Candidatus Nitrosotalea okcheonensis: one gene and its partners. The protein of the gene in region 1 binds, or shares a complex with, the protein of each later gene. Links are inferred from orthologs where the notes say so. Each region holds a gene or a part of one and is shown in the gene's direction. Other genes may lie near its edges.

Region 1 (5,929 bases):
CCTGATAAATTCTAAAACCATATTCTTGTTCTGCCTCGCCTCTCTCAAACTGGTTGATCAAAACTGGAATGTTTTTTCTTATGGTAGTGTTTGCAAGATCCTCTATTTTCATTATCTCGTCTTCTGTGAGGTTTGAATGATGGGTGATGTCAAGTCTTGCATATTCCACATCCTTGAAAGCAGAATGCTGCCAGATCCAAGAGCCCAGAATATTTCTTGCAGACGCATTTAGTACGTGAGTACTTGTGTGATTTCGTGTTATTCCATATCTTCTAGCTGAATCGATTTTACAACTTGCAACTATACCTTCTTTTGGTACCTCTCCTTCTCTGACCTCATGTAATACAACATTTCCATGCTTGCTTACATCTATCACATCAAACTCTTCGATTTTTCCATGATCTGGCTCTTGACCTCCACCTCTTGCATAAAATGATGTCTTGTCAAGTATGACAAATTTGTTTTTTATTATTTTGAGTACTTTGGCCTTGAACTCGTGTGGATCATCTTTGTAATATAGTAAATCTGTATCAGGTATTCCCTCCAGGTCTAGTTCTTCTTTCTTCTCTGTCTTCTCTGACTGGTGCAAATCTGATAGTCTTTCGTAAAATGTAGAGGGAATTTCCTGTATTATATGAGATTCTTTGAGAAAGTCTGGAGTTATACCATCTGATTCATACAGGCGGATGAGATCATCCACTGATAATTTCTTGTTTTGTGTCTTGAATGTAGTTGCCATGTTTTTCATTCTGACTTTTGACTCGTTGTAACGATTCTTCTCTATCTCGATTATTGTTTTTACATCATTACGAGTTTGTTCAAGTTCTGGATATGTAGATTTTAGATAATCTATGTGAAGATCAATTAGATTGTTAAGGTCAAAATTCCAGCCAAATCTATCAATAGTTGCCAACGTCCTTCTGAGAATCATCCTCAAGTTGTAGCCACCTCCCACATTGCTTGGTAATGCACCATCAGAAATTGCAAAGACCAGCGTTCTCAAGTGATCTGCTATCATGTAGATCCCTTCAAGTGGAGAAATTATTTTATCTTGTTTTGTTTCATCCAACCCTGCAATTTTTGCAGCCATCTTTCTGACTATGGCAATATCGTTTGATTCTGAGAGGGCCTTTGCCACTGACATGAAATATTTGGATATTGTGCCAGAATCTATGTCGATACCTATCTTGGTTATCATATGTTTTGTTATGGGTCCAAAACAGCAATCATAAGCAGTAGGGGTTCCCATTGTAATCCATGCAAACCTCTCAAGACCGGCACCCATGTCTATGATCTTTTGATCCAATACGGAATAATTGGTCAGATCGCCTTGAAATTCCGTGAATACTGCATTGCCAAGTTCTAATCCTCTTACAAAGTACTCAAGTGATGATCCAAAGGATCCTCCACCGGCCCACACATCTTCTACAAACACTATCTCCTTTTTGTTGATTCCAAATCTTTCTGTAAGTAATTTGAAATCAAGCTCCACGCATTTATCCTTCCAATATCCTTGTGAGTTTGGTATGCTATGTTGTCCTATCATACAAAAACTGGAAAAATGTCTACCGGTTACTCCTACATTTTCAATGTCTTTGAATCTAAGACAAGTTTGTGGAACAATCAGTGGGTTGGCAGGAAATTCAAAGACAACTTTGGAACCCATTACTCTTTGAAAGTCCACAATGGATGCAATTGTAAAATAAAGATCATCCCGCCATCTGCAAACTACTGGATATCTCCCAACTGATTTGTGATTATTTTGTACAAAAAACGATTCTACTTCCTTCCATGCTTGCGTATAATCAAATCTCTTGTTTGTAGGAGGGTCTCCAATAAACGAATAACTGTTTTCTATATGATCAGGACACATGCTAATATTGTCATCCAAAGTCCAGAAAAACCTGCGACACTTGATACATGATTTCCTCCTAAATCCTTCATTTTCAAATAATGCGACCTTGTAGTATCTGTCTGGATCAGTAGAAAACTTTGAAAGGATCTGGTCCTTGTCCATTTCACAATTTTTCCTTCTGACTGATATTAAGCATTCTGAAGCAACACATTAAATATGATTTACTAGGAAAGTTTCTCATGTTTACAAAAAAAGGTTGGAAGGAAGGAGACCATGTATTTGCATCACAGCCAAATGGCGAACATAGGGATATTGTTATAGGAATTGTAACTGGAGTAGAGAATTCCAACATTGGAGTTAATGGTATGATAATAAATCCTGTAGGGCTGAAGAATAAAGTATCTCAAGGAAAAGCTGGACCTCAATCGTTAGAACTTTTGAAGAATCCCGATCCAAAAGAATGCATATTTGCTTTGATCTACAGGGTAGAACACAATAATTTTACTGGAGTTTTTGATATCACCACTGATCATGTTGAAAAAATACACAAAAACATTCACAATATTATTTCTGGCTGGGTTAGAGAATCTATACCTGAATTGATTAACAACGTACTCTCTCTGCCAGATGGTGTAGAAAAGGAGCAAGCAAAGCGAATCTTAAAACAAAGAATGGATACACTTTATGACAAGGACTTGAAGAAATACATGTATTCTATTTGTCGAGGTCTTAAAATCTTAAACTAGAGAAATCATTTTAGATTTATTTTTTACATGCCTCCATAGTTTTATATTATGCCTCTTGCAAAATTTGTTTACAATGGAATACGTATACGCTGCGTTGCTTTTGCACAAACAAAAGAAGGAAATCAACGAAGCAAATATTGCTAATGTTGTCAAGGCTTCAGGTGCTGAAGTTAATGAGGCACAAGTAAAGGCACTTGTTGCTGCACTCGCAGATGTAAACATTGAGGAAGCAATAAAGGCTGCCCCAGTAGCAGTTGCTGCACCTGCAGCACCATCAGGTGGAGGCGCATCGGAAGCAAAGAAAGAGGCTGATCTGCCATCTGCAAAGACAGAAGAACAGGCAATGGAAGGTCTTTCTGCACTATTTGGTTAAAACTGTAAATCTATTCCCTTTTTTGTAATCTCTTAAACGTTATTTACTATAGTTCTGGTTACTTTGTTATTTGACTGAACTATCATCTCCAATTCAAACTATTGTGTTGATATTGGATTTGTTTGGAACGATGGCTTTTGCAGTTACTGGGGCATTCAAGGCAATTGAACACAAAGCAGACATTGTAGGAATTATAATTCTTGCAACTATCACTGGTGTAGCTGGAGGTACTATGAGGGACATAATACTTGGACATTTTCCACCCCATTCTATATCTGATCCAAATTATGTGATAATTACTACTGTTACTGGCATTGTCATATTCTTTCTTTATCCTAGAATGCAAAAACACTGGAATTTGTTTTTAAAATTCGATGCTCTCGGATTGGGTGTCTTTACTGCCATCGGGGCAACTCTGGCATATCAATTGTTTGGGATGAATTTTCTAGCGATGGCCATGGCTGGAATGATAACTGCAGTAGGTGGGGGAATCTTGAGGGATATGTTTGTAAATGAAGTACCTATGGTTTTTGTCAAAGAACTGTATGCATCAGCAAGTTTTCTAGGCGTTGTTGTTTTTTACATTCTTCTAATAGTCCAACTTCAAATAGAAGTGGCAACAGTCGGCTCAATACTAGTTACAACAATACTGCGATTGGTTGCCATGAAATACAACTGGAATCTGCCCAAAGTACGCTAAAATATTATCTTGCTAATTTATTGAGGACTGTAACCCTTTAGTTTGCCTGATAATGATTTTGCCTGTCCATGTGCTCTTTGTATTGTTGCATCCTTGGTATCATCAGTAAGGAAGCCTGCTTCTATCGCAAGTGATCTTGCCTGTTGAGCAGCCTTTGCAAGTATCATGTTGACGTTTTCTTTAGTTACGTATCCTATCGCTATGGATAGTGATAATGCTTCTTGGTGTGCCTTGGCAAATGCAGCCCTGTATTGTTCTACATCTACTGTCAATTCTTCTTGATTGTAAATTACCTTGTCTTCCAAAGCCGAGTTTAGTACTATGCCTGCCTCTACCGCCTTGACATCTAGTTTGCTCAGCAGGGTAGCTAATTTTCCGGATATGGTATCGCCTTTCTTTGCTGCTATAGAGTCTTTTGTTATCCAAACAGTTCCTTGATCAATCTTGGTTGATACTCCCGCTTCTTTAAAATCAGTAAGAATTGGTCCTGGGGTAATTCCAGTGTTGCCAGCTTTGATGACTACATCTATGCTTGCCTTGTCTCCTCCTCTTGCTGCCATCATTATTTTATTTTTACCAAGTAAAATGTTCAGTTTGATTGGGCTCATGTTTGTAAACATCAATACACATTGTCCCACTAGATTTGCCGCAAGTTTTTCAATTCCAGGAATCTTTAGTGTAGAAAGTGATTTCTGTGCAACCTTGTCTTTGATACTTACAATTTCTACTTCACCTTTGAATTTTTTTCTTAACGGCAATAATTGCGAAGATCTTACCTTTTCCATCCTTACAAGTGCTATGACTTTGTACTTGCTTGGTAGTTCTTGTAACTGTTGATACATCTGAGCTTTCTTTTGAGGATATTTTGTTCTATTCTGGTGCATGTTACTTCGTTCCTGGTTGGATTGGTTTGATGATCTTTCCCATGCTGGTCTTGATCATTATTTTCTTGATGTTCTTATCACCACTAGGTAATTTCTTTTCGATTGTACCAATTACTGCGTTAGCATTTGCAACTAGATCTTCATCAGACATTGTCTCATCGCCTATCTTGCATGCCAAAGAAAGAGAATTTTTCAGTCTAACTCTTATTGAAGATCTAAATCTTTCCAATATCGACTCTATTGGAGCATTGAACGGAAGTGGTGTTGGCATCTTTCCTCTAGGACCCATGAATTGACCCAGAGTCTTACCAACGTTTGCCATTACTGAAGTGTCTGCAAGGAAAAAGTCATAACCATTGATTAGTTTACGAGACTCTCTTTTGTTTGATCCCATCTGTGATACTTGTGTACTGTCTACTACCAAGTCTGCATTGGCACTCTTTGCTTTTACACCAAGATCTCCTGACGCAATAACGCATATTGAAGATGACTGGTTCATTTTTTTTGGTAACTGAACTGTCTCATTTATCGCAAATCCTTTCTTTACATCAATATCTCTGAAAACCATGATTAGCTCTACTGCCTGCTTGAATTTTCTCTCCTTTGTGCTCTTTTTGGCATCGGTTATCATTTGAGCTATCTGGGACTCGGTAATCATTACGAAAGCATTCTGATTTGCCTATTTAAAATCCTTTAGCGACAAAATCCCTCGAGAATTACACGACTAGGAAAATTTCTTATGGTGATGCTAGCCTTGAAATAAGAATACTTTTGGAAAAGTAACTTACATTTATTAAATAGTAATAAAAACAAGTCGCAAAGTTGCACAAATTCGATGAATTAGATATGAAAATAATTACCGAGCTTAGCAGAGATGGTAACACGTCAGTTCCAAATCTTTCAAAAAAACTCGGTGTCAACACGTCAGTTCTCTATAGCAGAGTAAAACGACTTGTCAAGAAAAAACTAATCAAGAAATTCACAATTGTAGTTGACGAGTCTCTGATAGGCATTGGAGTGAGGGCAACTATGGGTATTAACCGGGATCCAAAGTTGAAAGATCAGATTCACAAGGCATTGTTGAAAACTCCTGAAATAGTTGTAATATCTGAAGTAACTGGAAGATTTGATATATTGTTGACTCTGAGAGCGCGGAACCTTGAGGAATTACATACTGTGGCTATAGAAAAGATAGGAAAAATTGACGGAATACAAAATACGGAAACTTTTGTTGAGTTACAGAAGACCGATAAAGATCCAATCTATTCCATGACTGGATAATTACTTGAATTTGTCGTCCCATTTGCCCGATTCTAGATCGGCTGTTGCTTCTTTTGGATTCTTGCCGCTTATCTTGATTCCTAGTGCAAG
Region 2 (6,189 bases), 1.6 Mb from region 1 along the record:
TCAAATGCATATCAAGGCACTTACTGCAGCAGAAATATTTTTCCTAGCACGCTTGACAAAAAATTCCGTAAAAGAAGTACTGACTAGACTAAAGACAGCTGGCTTGGATACCATGCCAGGAGGTGGTGCAGAACTATTTCACCCTGACATACGAAACAAAATAGTTCGTGGCAAGTGCTCTGGTCAAGAGTGGCTTGATACAATAGAGCAGGCTCATAATCTTGGAATAAAGAGCAATGTGACTATGCTCTTTGGACATATTGAAAAACCTGAACACATTATTGATCATCTTGTAAAAATTAGGGAGGTCCAAAAGAGGACCAAGGGATTTCTTACATTGATACCGCTCAAGTTCAGTCTTGACAATACAGAGCTTGAAAAGAAGGGGCTGGTGACCTCGGAGAGTTCATCGACATATGATCTTCGGGTTACTGCAGTGTCAAGGCTTATGCTTGCAAATCAACTTGACAACATTTCTGTATACTGGGTTGCGCTGGGAAAAAAGCTTGCTCAGGTTGCACTCACATATGGCGGAAATGACTTGGTTGGTACTGCTTTTTCTGAGGAGATTTATCGCGCAGCAGGCAAGGGAACAAACTCTTCAATAATCGAGCTAGCAAACATGATAAAAGAAATTGGACGAGAACCAGTCCAGAGAGACACATTTTTTAACATTTTAAAAAAATTCTAGAAACCTGACACAACACTGAAAATAATTGACGGTTTTCTGATGTGTGCGTAATTCTACTCTTGAATGGATGCTCTACAGTATTTGACATGTATCGCGGTTTTAAATCTCTGCAGGTTTTTGTGTAACTGGTTTTCCATCTCCTCCTTTTTTCCTGCGCTTTAAACCAATACTTATCAGCACGATGAAAAAACCTATGCCGCCAATCATTGCTGCAATGTTTTCCAGTCCTGCATTTACTATCTCCGCCTGGTTCAATGCATCTATCTCGTCTTGCGACATGCCTGTCTTGCCAGTTGGAACATTCTCATTTAGATATCCGTAAACTGAAAAGCCTGTTACAAGCATTGCAATGCCTAGTACAAAGACACGTTTGTCCACTAGAATAATCTGAGACTAGAGGTAAATAATCTAAGCTATCCGAAGCTCAAATTCTGGAACCAGACTCTTTTCTATTCCAAACTGGAACAGGTTTCTTATTGCCTGCTCTCCAAGAATACCCATCTCTATTGTTACATCATTGACGTACATTCGAACAAACTTGTCAATTGTCTCCTTTGCCTGTCCTCTCCCATATTGCATCGCGTAATCTAGTGCATCACTTGGCCTTGCCATTCCGTATATGATTGACTCGCGAAAAAATGCGTCAAACTTTCTGATGACATCAATTCCAAAATGATTGCTCATGACATTTACTCCAAGTGGAACTGGCAAGCCTCCCGTGCTGTCCCTCCACCAAGAACCTACATCCAGTAGTTTTACCAAATTCTTTTGATCATATGTGATCTGCCCTTCATGTATTACCAAGCCTGCATCCACCTTGCCGCTTGCCACTGCGTCTGGAATGTCACTGAACTTCATTTCTATATAGTCAAACTTGCCAATCATGAGCTCTAAAAGAAGGAATGCAGAGGTAAGCTTTCCAGGGATTGCTATCTTTGATCTTTGCAATTTTTCTACATCCATGTCTTGCTTTGCAACTACGATTGGACCATATCCCTTTCCAAAACTGCCCCCGCTTCGCAATATGGTATAATCATCAAGGTATGCACAAGCATGGACAGAGACTGCTGTTACATCAAGCTCATGCTTTAGGGAACGCTTGTTGAGGGTCTCAATATCTTCCACAACATGTTTTACATTGAAAAAGGGTGAGGTAACCTTACCGCTTAACATTCCATAGAACATGAACGCATCGTCTGCATCAGGTGTGTGACCTATTGTAATATCCACGATTAATGATTTTTGTGTCTATTATAAAAATCAAGTTTGTGGGATCATTTCAATTGGCATTGATCATCATCTGTTTTTGATCTAGCTCTTGTCTGCAAATTATTATGTCTGTTTGAAATAAAAACAGATGTTTGCTTGTGCAAATGCAAAAAATCATGACATGCTAGTTCTTCCATGATCCATTGATTTTTTTTATAATTCTTCTAAACGTTTAATAGCGGCTGGAAAAGGATTTAGCTAAACCATGAAATTCAAGGCAACAGATCAAATTCTAAGTATTATTGGTAACAAGAAAAATATTAGAAACTTTGGAGTCATAGCTCACGTAGACCATGGAAAGACAACCATGAGTGACAGCCTTTTAGCTTCTAGTGGAATTATCAGCCCATCTGTTGCAGGCCAGGCTTTGGCACTTGATTCAATGAAACTTGAACAAGACAGACAGATGACAATTGTCCAGGCAAACGTTACATTGCTTTACGAACAAGCAGGCCAGGAATACGTCATTAACATGATTGATACTCCTGGACACATTGACTTTACTGGCAGAGTAACTCGAAGTCTTAGGGCAATAGATGGCGCAGTAGTTGTATCTGATTCGGTAGAAGGTATCATGACACAGACTGAAACCGTGACTCGTCAGGCATTAGAAGAGAGAGTAAAACCTGTTCTTTACATTAACAAGATTGACCGTCTCATAAAGGAACTAAGACTGCCTCCGGAGAAGATGCAAGAGTGGCTGCTTGAGATCATAACCAACTTTAACAGGCTAATCGATATTTATGCAGAACCAGAGTACAAGGAAAAATGGAAGGTAAGCATACAGGATGGAAGTGTGTCATTTGGTTCTGCAAAGGACAAGTGGGGATTTAATGCAGATGTGATGAAAAAGAAAGGAATCTCATTCAAGGATATTTACGAAGCATACTCTGAAGGCGGCGATGTCAAGAAACTCGCAGAGAAAGCCCCGTTGTATGATGCAGTACTTGGAATGGTTGTAAAGCACCACCCGTCACCTGATGTTGCACAAAAATACAGAATTCCAAAAATCTGGAAGGGTGACTTGGACTCTGATATTGGGAAAGCACTCATGAACTGTGATGATAATGGTCCTGCTGTAATGATGATTGTAAACATGACTGTAGACCCCGCTGCAGGCCCTGTGGCAATTGGACGTTTATTCTCTGGCAAAATAAAAGATGGTGACCGCATACATTTGATTGACTCAAAACGAGAGGGCCGAGTCCAGTCTGTCAACTTTTTCATGGGTAACCAAAGAGAGATGGTAGGCGAACTTGCTGCAGGAAACATCCCTGCGCTTCTTGGATTGGAACATGCAAGAGCAGGTCAAACACTGTCTTCCGTGGCAGGCATTCCTGCATTTGAGGGAATTCATTATGTATCAGAACCTGTGGTGCAAATTGCAGTAGAGCCAAAACATCCTAAAGATTTACCAAAATTAGTTGAGGCATTAAATCGTATTACAATTGAAGACCCTAACTTGGTTGTAAAAATAAATGAGGAATCCGGTGAAACTGTAATTGCGGGCATGGGTGTGTTGCACCTTGAAATTGCCACTGCACTTATTGCTGATGCCAAGGTAGAGATTGTAACATCTCAGCCATTGATAAATTATCGTGAAACAATTCGAAGCAGTGCGGGACCAATCATGTCCAAGTCACCTAACAGACATAACAAAATATTCATGAAGGTTGAACCACTGGATGAAAAAATTGCTGAAATGATACGAAATGGAACACTAAATGAGTACAAGGACAAGAAAGAAGTTGCTACGATACTAAAGGCGGCGGGCTGGGACGGCGATGAGGCAAAACGTGTCATGAGATTTGATATCAGAGGTAATGTCATGGTCGACGGAACCAAGGGTGTCCAGTTTGTGGGAGAATCAACTGACTCTATCTTGTCAGGCTTTGAAGACTCTGTAAAAGAGGGCCCACTTGCAAGAGAGCAGGTGAGAGGTTGCAAGTTTACATTCCATCATTTTGTTCCACACGAAGATCCAGCTCACAGGGGCTTGTCACAATTGGGACCAGCCTCTCGAAGGGCATGTACAGGTGTCATGCTTTTGTCACAACCGGTATTGCTAGAACCAATGCTTGGAATTGAAGTACGTGTACCGCAGGAAATGATTGGCAACGTTGCAGGTGTAATATCTGGTAAGAGAGGCAAGGTACTAAACATGGAACAAAAAGGTGTCATACATATCATATCTGGTGAGCTTCCGGCATCTGAGACATTTGACTTGTCTGAGATAATGAGAGGACAGACTGCAGGACGCGCCATGTGGAATACACACTTTAAGGCATGGACTCCAGTTCCAAACTCAATCCTAACCAAAGTAATTGCTGACATTAGAAAGAGAAAGGGACTTGCACCCGAAGTGCCAACTCCAGACGAATACGTCGACAGCGAGTAAAAATGGTTTACCCCCAAATTACGCTTGGGGACATGCTATTGTCGTAATCTTTTAGATTGGGAATTACTAGGTTTATTCGATGAGAAAATTTTCAGAACCTGAAGCATCATTTCATTTTGATAATATTCCGGCAGTTCTAAACGGAAAAACTAGCAACATGATCAATTTTTGGAAATGGGCTTATTCTGATCTTTCTCAGAACGTTACAAGAGGTATGTTAGGTCAATACATTGTAGCGTGGTCGCTTGGAGTTGACGACATACCTGATGATCGATGGGCTTCTTTTGATCTGAGCATAAATGATAAAAGAATAGAAGTAAAAACCACATCATATCTTCAAGCATGGAAACGAAAAAAGATCAATCCACAGTTTACTATTCATAAAACGCATAGTTATTCGAGAGAATCAGGCTACTCCAAAGAATCTGACTTTCAGGCAGATGTCTATGTTCTATGTTATTTTTTTGAAAGGGACGAAAAAATAGCAGATACGACAAATCTTAACCAATGGAAATTTTGGGTATTATCAAGAAACACAATTGAAGAATTATTCCGAAATAGAAGAGCCATAACAACGTCAAGATTGGAAAAAGAATTCAATTCTGTCGTAGCAGACGATCTGAAAAAAACAATTCTTTCATGTGAAAATTGACTCTAAAAGGTAAGAAAAACCGCTATAACGTCAAACTCCTTCGAGGGATGGCGTATCAATTAATCTAAGAGACAATAGAATCATTCTCAAAAATGGGCAACATGAATCACTGCGACCAAAAATTGAAACAAAATATCTGGGGCATTTTCGGACTGATTTGTGAATAATCTCTAATTGGTCTAGCCGTGCAATTGTTGTGTTATCTCTATTCTACGTAGTATCTTTGAGTAAAGATATCATGTTATTGCAGAACATATGTCTGAAAGTACATGTGAATTGTATTGTCCCATCTGTGTTCTAATACTGGTACGAGGAATGACTTTGCAAATTACATTTGGCATGATATAATCTGCCATTGCGTAGATTCCAATTAAGAGGCATCCGATCAAAATTATAAGTCCAAACGGTATCTGCATTAAATTATTCTACCTAGTGTTGTCATATAAGAGTCATTTTATATTTTCTTAAATATGTCCAGTTTTCACAATATCGCTTTGTATAAATTCACAAGTTTTGTCTTGTGTACTGGATGTGACTAAAATGTACATGCGATCATCGAACATCATATCTTTTTCACTGGCAATATTCAACTTTCATCATTGATGGTATGATTTAACTAGGAACCAGCATATCACAAATTATGGGGCAGAAATCATCCGGAATAGAAAGATTTCTTGCTCCATCTATAAACAAGATAGAAGAAGAATTAAAGTCAATTCATGCTGAGATTAATACTGTAAAAACAAGAATTGATGAGACTGATAATAAACTGGAAAAATTAGAAGAAGAACGTAAACGCCTCGCAACTAGAATGGACAAGACAGACGATGGAATGACAACTGAATCCAAAGTCTTGTTTGACAGTGTAAATGAGATGGGCAAACAAAACAGGGACGAAATTGACATCCTAAAACGCGCCATTGATATTGCACAAAGAAGACTAGTCGTTCTTGAGGCTAACATGAAAGAACTTGGCAAGTGATTTGTTTTTATCTAGTTCTCACTATGGAATGTCTAGAAAATATGATATCATTGTACTCTACTTTATCGATAATTCATCCATGAATGGAAATGTGAGGTATGGCTGACATCGCCTCAAAATGTTTAATATATCAGTCCTAATCCTGTAGGCTCTGATCTTTCACACCTTGACAGTTTTATCTATGTCCAGTCTTGCCG
Region 3 (6,155 bases), 1.4 Mb from region 1 along the record:
AAAGCGGTGAAGGTTTTTACAAGTATTCTGGAGACAAGTATGAAAGAATAAATCTGACAGAAGATATGGCAAAGAAATTCAACCCTATACAATTGCTAGGAAACATACTAAACAACGCTGCATGGCTTGTTACAAACCAGGCAAGTGATGTTCCAGAAATTGAAAAAGCGTTGTCACTTGGAATGGGACTCAAAAAACCATTGTTTGATACCGCAAAACAATTTGGTATGCAAAACATTGTACATGAATTACAAAAACTGGCAAAAGAAAACAAGTTCTATGAGCCAGACCAGTATTTGTTATCATTCAAACAGAATTAATTTTTTCAAGAAGTACCTTGACTGCTTCTTTTGGTGATGATACACCTGTTATCAAGACGTTTTTTCTGTGATCAAGATATGTATCCGCATACTTTTCTGCAATGCCACCACTGTTTTTTATCGCAACAATTGGTTTGTTGTGCATATATGCTGCACATGTCTCAGATAATGTCCCAGCTCCTCCACCGATTATTATGACCCCGTCCCCAGAAAGCGCATTTAGAAAATCCCTTGCCAAACCCATCCCACTTGGAATGACAATATCACAATATTCATTTGCAGGAGAAGGTTCGTTTTGTGGAATAATTCCTACTGTGATACCTCCTCCATCTTTTGCACCGTGAGATGCAGCCTTCATTACTCCTTCCAATCCGCCCGTAATTAGGACAGCTCCTGATTTTGCAACTTCCATGCCTGTCTCATATGCAATTTTTTCAGTCTTAGGGGTAATTCCGTTCTGATTATGACCTATGATCAAAATTTGTATTTTCTTTGTCATTGAAATACCATAAAAAAACAGATAATAAAAATTGTATTTTATAAAAATGAAAAGAGAACTGGAGAGAAAATACCTAGGATGATGTACTAGTCTCTGTCTTTGGTGTCTCAGTTGTTGAAATCGTGCTTTCTGTTGGTTTTATTGTAGCAACAGTTTCAGTTTTCTTTTTTCGTGGTGCACGTGGTTTCTTTACCTTGACTTCTGTAGATGGTTTTATAGTTTTTTCAGTAGATGGTACGGTCTGTGGCTTTGATTGCTGTTTTTGTTGTGGGTGTTGTCCCTGCTGTGGTTTCTGACCTGATCTTTGTCCTTGAGGTCTCTGACCATGTTGTGGAGGTCTCTGACCTTGAGGTCTTTGTTGTCCCTGTTGTGGTCTGTTACCCTGTTGTGGTCTGTTACCCTGTTGTGGTCTGTTACCCTGTTGTGGTCTGTTACCCTGTTGTGGTCTGTTACCCTGTTTATTTCCAGAATTTTGCTTTTGTCCATGTTTTGTATTCTGTAACGATCCTGGAATTGGTCTCATCCTACTCCACAAGACACTCATTCTTGCCTTGTAGCCCACCCCGTATTCCAATTCGTCTGGAACTAAAGTTGCAGGATGAACAAACCCTTGACTTCTAATTGCAACAGCTCGTCTCATCGCTACATTTCTAACATAATCCCAGTCTTCAGTTCCGAATCCATCTATAGGACCTGTCAAAATTCCATTATGCATTGAAAATACAAGTGCTGATACTATTGGAATGGCATAGTTGATGCTTGCGGGAGAATTGATTTTCACTGGCATCAATGGCATGTGATGACTACCTCGGGTATTTCCTGCTACTAGATGAGGATTGTTAAATGCAGATCCTGCCTCTTCTGTTGCCGGAAAATCTTTCTGGGTTCGCACTATGCAAATTGGATCGTCTTTTCCAACATAGGTTCCCGCAATATTATGCAGCCTATCAGTAGATGCTGCCAATATTGGTTGATTATCCTTGGTAGTTACAGTGGATATGACATATCTTCCTGGATACATTAGAGCTGCTTCCAATGTGGGTTTGTCTTGCCACATTTCCAATGTAGCTACTTTACCCTTTTCTACATCCATTACTGAAATTCTAACACCTCTTGCCAAATTCTGGTTTACAATCAAACCCGTATTGGATAGGGCATCAACAAACATTCTGTAGAATGGATAGTTGAATGCTCCGGGTTCCGTTTTATCTGCTGCATAAATCGTAAATGCTTCATTAGGTCTTTCATCAAATGTCATCTCTGCAACGCCTGGCCCCATGCCTTTTACATTTCCAGAAAATGAATCCTTCAGCAAGTCTTGGCCTGCGCCGTAAAGTCCTTCACTTTTTGCTACGCGAGTTGCAGCCTCAAATGCGCGCCATGCTAGTCCATGGACTTGAGAATTATTAACGCCTTTAGTGTGAGTCATAACAATATGTATGTCATCTCCACAATACCCAATGTAGGAATCAATCAAGAGTCCTTTACCGTCTTTTCTTACTTGTGGCTTTACAAGATTTTTTACAGCGTTTAGTAGACCATCGCTTGGTCTTGTATGTCCGCCGATTCCGCCAACATCAGCTTTGATTACTGTTACTGTGATTTTCATTATTCATTGTGATGAAATAGTTCGATTTATACCATGTGAAAAAATTTGATCATGATGATCGAGTCAGAAAATAATTCAATTTTTGACCGGAAAAAAATCAAAAAATGAAAATGCTAATAAAGCCCTTCTCAAGTAACATCCAACATGAGCACTGCAGCATCAAGAAAACCTCACTTGAACATGATTGTCGTAGGACATATTGATAACGGAAAATCTACAACCATGGGTCACTTTTTAATGGAACTAGGATTAGTAGATGAAAGAACAATTGCAGCACATGCAGCCGAATCCGAGAAGACCGGAAAAGGTGACACTTTCAAATATGCATGGGTCATGGACAATATCAAAGATGAAAGAGAAAGAGGTATCACTATAGATTTAGCATTTCAGAAATTTGAATCGCCAAAGTACTTCTTTACATTAATTGACGCACCAGGTCATAGAGACTTTATCAAAAACATGATTACAGGAGCCTCAGAGGCAGACTGTGCAGTTCTAGTCTTATCTGCCAAAGAAGGTGAAACCGATACTGCAACCGCACCAGGTGGACAAGCAAGAGAACATGCTTTCTTACTTAGAACATTAGGTGTAGGACAATTAGTAGTAGCAATTAACAAAATGGATGACAGTAATTTCTCAGAAGCTGCATACAAAGTAGCCAAGGAAAAGGCAGAGAAATTATTAAAGTCAGTAGGTTACAAACTCGACAAGGTCGCAATCATCCCTGTGTCAGGTTGGAAAGGAGACAACTTGGTCAAGAAATCAGCAAATATGCCATGGTGGACAGGCAAAACACTATTTGAAGCATTTGACGACTTTACAATGCCTGACAAACCCACAGGTAAACCACTTAGAATTCCAATACAAGACGTATATACAATCACAGGTGTTGGTACCGTCCCAGTAGGACGTGTTGAAACAGGTGTTGCAAAACCTGGTCAGAAGATCATCGTCATGCCATCAGGTGCGGTGGGCGAAATCAAATCTATTGAAACACATCATACAGAAATGCCATCTGCAGAACCAGGTGATAACATTGGATTCAATTTGAGAGGTATTGAAAAGAAAGACATCCACCGAGGAGACGTCATCGGAACATCTGACAATCCACCAAACGTAGCAAAAGAATTCAGAGCACAAATCATAGTTATTCATCATCCAACAGCAATTGCACCCGGATATACACCAGTAATGCATGCACATACTGCTCAGGTTGCAGCAACAATAGTCGCTTTTGAAGCAAAAATAAATCCACAATCTGGTGCGATTGAGGAAGAGAATCCCAAATTCTTGAAAGCCGGAGATTCAGCAATTGTCAGAATAAAACCAGTTAGACCGTTGTGTATTGAGACATTCGGAGAATTTCCAGAAATGGGAAGATTTGCTCTCAGAGACATGGGTGCAACAATTGCAGCAGGAATTGTTAAAGAGATAACTGAGAAATACACCAAATAGGGACTTGAATGACCCAGACAGCCCGAATCAAATTGACAAGTACTAGTCTTTTAAGGCTAGATGGGGTATGTACTGAAATCAAAGGTATAGGTGAAAAGACAGGTGTCAAAGTAAAAGGTCCGACACCATTGCCAGTAAAAACATTAAACGTTGTTACACGAAAATCGCCATGTGGTCAAGGCACAAACACATATGAAAAATGGGAAATGCGAATACACAGACGAGTCATAGACCTTGGTGCAGACGACAGAGCAATAAGACAACTCATGAGAATTAAAATTCCAAACGATGTATATATCGAACTTACTTTGAAATAGTGATAAAAATGTCTGAACCAATTCAAGAAATACCTGCAGAAGAAAAACCTACTAGCTTTAGTGTTTTTTACTCATGCATGCGTTGTGGAACTCAAGTATCACAATCCGAACTTACAAGATTACCAGAAATAAAATGTATTTGTGGTTTTAGAGTATTTACAAAGGTCAGACCACCAGTAGTAAAAACAATCAAGGCATTCTAGACATCTCTAGTCCCATTATAGCTGTGGGCGCGTTGCATGTGTGTTCTCATCTCTTCCATGCTTGAAAAAAACTTGTTACATTCTTTACAATCGTAATGCTTGTCACAATGATGCAACTGCTGGTGTAACATCAAGTATTCCTGCTGTCTAAATTTTGTACCGCATAAATCACACTTGAATTTTTTAAAAATATTCATCTAGCCCAACTTTGCCTTGTGAGAGTCCCAACATTCCCGACACAGTTGTCCGTCAAGCACCCATTTTTTTTTGGGTGTGTACCTTATCATGCCAAGTTTTTTTCCACATGTTTGGCAATTTGACCTCTGACTCTTGTAGGTAAGATCTTTTTTATCAAAACAAGGCTTGCATAATAACCCCGTCATGTCCCACTGGTATCGTGGCTCCCACAAATCAGGAACGTCTTTTTCTATTCCACATATGACACATTTCTGTCTCAGGCTCTGTTCGTAGAACTTTTTCATCTGGGAAACATAGCAATCTCCACACAGTGAGCCCTCTATCTTCCACTCACTCTTTGGCTTATTCTTGTGGGCAGACTCTTTCTTACAAATGGTGCAGATGATGGGTTTTCGTGAAAACAAGTTCATGGTATTGAATATCACTAAATACATTAAATAGTTATCATAAAGGAAAGGAATTGAGAACGCTAGTTCTCGGATTTATTGTTCCAATGCTTCTTCTAGAAGCTGGCCTGCGTTTAACATTCCCTTTTGCTTTGCAATCTGTTCAATTTTTGCATATTGTTCAGATGTAAAACAAACTGGCATTGAACGGTCTTTCATGAATATCCACAGTCTTTGTGATTTTATATCCTTTTTGTTGATTTGCTTTGATCGTCAAGATCGATTTGTGTAACCTATTCGTTAAACACGTACTTGCGCTGACCACGTAATTCTGGACTACTCCCTACTCCCACCAACACAAATTCTTTTTTCCCATCCAAAATGTTTTGGGTTGGACTCAGCTTGCTTTCATGAATCTGTTCATATTCTTCAAGAGATATTTTTCTCCTATCTCCTATTTCTGCTTCTAGATTCATGTTTTTGACAATTTCCTTATATCTATCCATTATAACTCCGCTGAAGACCATTGCACTACTACCGCTTCCGTACGAGCCAAATCCAAATCTCTTTCCCTCAAGATCGGTGCCCTTTTGGAATTCAAATTCCAGACAACTTCTAAAGCCCATGTATAATGAGGCAGTGTAAAGATTTCCTACCATGCTTGATGCAATAAGTGAACTTGCAAGTTTGGAATCATATGCTTCTTGGAATTCCTCAGTCATTGTAAATCGTTTCGTAAATTCGTGGTCTTTTTGCATGAATTCCTCGTCTGCAAGTATTGATTCTATTGTTCCACGTGGATCCTTTGGAATTGGTTCCTGCATTCCCATTTTTTCTACAATCCCTTTCCAGCGCGGTAAGCTTCTCCATTCATGTCTTAGCAAGTATGTCAAAGCTTTCTTACCCATGTTGCTGTATGGAAGATGCATGTTTACAAAATCAATATAATCGAGAATTGTTTCTCCATCCTTTAATTTTATTATTCCAGTAGATAGCGCTTTTTCTTTGTATGCCATTAATGCCTTTTTCACCTGTATCATGTAAAGCAAGTTGGAATATTGACCGTTTACAATTGGTGTCTCTTTTCCAAATGGCCTGTAGAAATCATATTCATTTTTAATAGAAGTTGATGTAACCTTTGGATCAAAAGTCATCAGTCTAGGATTAT

Evidence for each region.
Region 2: the proteins of rpl12p (region 1) and BQ3481_RS01620 are in contact, whole or in part, in a crystal structure (PDB 5H7L), measured with the Pyrococcus horikoshii proteins. The link is inferred for Candidatus Nitrosotalea okcheonensis from one-to-one orthologs. Residues at the interface, in WP_010886059.1 of Pyrococcus horikoshii: Leu100, Ala101, Gly102, Leu103, Ser104, Ala105, Leu106, Phe107, Gly108; in WP_048053510.1 of Pyrococcus horikoshii: Pro161, Met164, Met165, Phe168, Ser169, Ile172, Val195, Glu196, Phe202, Leu211, Ser212, Val213, Met216, Lys222, Phe223, Asn224.
Region 3: the proteins of rpl12p (region 1) and tuf are in contact, whole or in part, in a crystal structure (PDB 3WY9), measured with the Pyrococcus horikoshii proteins. The link is inferred for Candidatus Nitrosotalea okcheonensis from one-to-one orthologs. Residues at the interface, in WP_010886059.1 of Pyrococcus horikoshii: Glu96, Glu97, Leu100, Leu103, Ser104, Ala105, Leu106, Phe107, Gly108; in WP_010885563.1 of Pyrococcus horikoshii: Lys125, Glu126, Phe129, Arg132, Thr133, Lys165, Leu166, Thr169, Lys324, Gln326, Leu359, Ala360, Ile369, Glu372, Ile384, Ile422, Ser423, Gln425.

Annotation. Positions count from the first base shown.
Region 1 is NZ_LT841358.1:1,816,855-1,822,783, forward strand. What follows is about bases 1,593-4,324. They hold rpl12p (50S ribosomal protein P1), read left to right. Parts: upstream 1,593-2,674; coding sequence 2,675-2,974; downstream 2,975-4,324. Other genes in these bases: alaS (alanine--tRNA ligase), read right to left, coding at 1,593-2,017; BQ3481_RS10650 (hypothetical protein), read left to right, coding at 2,095-2,601; BQ3481_RS10660 (trimeric intracellular cation channel family protein), read left to right, coding at 3,045-3,674; rplJ (50S ribosomal protein L10), read right to left, coding at 3,692-4,324. Also shown: more of alaS, read right to left, coding at 1-1,592; more of rplJ, read right to left, coding at 4,325-4,558; BQ3481_RS10670 (50S ribosomal protein L1), read right to left, coding at 4,560-5,216; BQ3481_RS10675 (Lrp/AsnC family transcriptional regulator), read left to right, coding at 5,405-5,839; BQ3481_RS10680 (50S ribosomal protein L11), read right to left, coding at 5,840-5,929. UniProt on the Methanocaldococcus jannaschii protein: Forms part of the ribosomal stalk, playing a central role in the interaction of the ribosome with GTP-bound translation factors.
Region 2 is NZ_LT841358.1:256,617-262,805, forward strand. What follows is about bases 1,770-4,761. They hold BQ3481_RS01620 (elongation factor EF-2), read left to right. Parts: upstream 1,770-2,165; coding sequence 2,166-4,358; downstream 4,359-4,761. Other genes in these bases: BQ3481_RS01615 (menaquinone biosynthesis family protein), read right to left, coding at 1,770-1,921; BQ3481_RS01625 (hypothetical protein), read left to right, coding at 4,438-4,761. In the rest of the region: BQ3481_RS01605 (radical SAM protein), read left to right, coding at 1-691; BQ3481_RS01610 (hypothetical protein), read right to left, coding at 791-1,069; more of BQ3481_RS01615, read right to left, coding at 1,100-1,769; more of BQ3481_RS01625, read left to right, coding at 4,762-5,010; BQ3481_RS11700 (hypothetical protein), read right to left, coding at 5,247-5,426; BQ3481_RS01630 (coiled-coil domain-containing protein), read left to right, coding at 5,651-5,992. UniProt on the Methanocaldococcus jannaschii protein: Catalyzes the GTP-dependent ribosomal translocation step during translation elongation.
Region 3 is NZ_LT841358.1:453,053-459,207, forward strand. The notes cover bases 1,770-4,727. They hold tuf (translation elongation factor EF-1 subunit alpha), read left to right. Parts: upstream 1,770-2,572; coding sequence 2,573-3,883; downstream 3,884-4,727. Other genes in these bases: rpsJ (30S ribosomal protein S10), read left to right, coding at 3,892-4,200; BQ3481_RS02780 (RNA polymerase Rbp10), read left to right, coding at 4,209-4,403; BQ3481_RS11945 (C2H2-type zinc finger protein), read right to left, coding at 4,400-4,600; BQ3481_RS02790 (hypothetical protein), read right to left, coding at 4,601-4,727. Also shown: BQ3481_RS02755 (3-hydroxyacyl-CoA dehydrogenase family protein), read left to right, coding at 1-320; BQ3481_RS02760 (TIGR00725 family protein), read right to left, coding at 307-819; more of BQ3481_RS02790, read right to left, coding at 4,728-5,011; BQ3481_RS11840 (hypothetical protein), read right to left, coding at 5,084-5,206; BQ3481_RS02795 (hydroxymethylglutaryl-CoA synthase family protein), read right to left, coding at 5,281-6,155. UniProt on the Methanocaldococcus jannaschii protein: GTP hydrolase that promotes the GTP-dependent binding of aminoacyl-tRNA to the A-site of ribosomes during protein biosynthesis.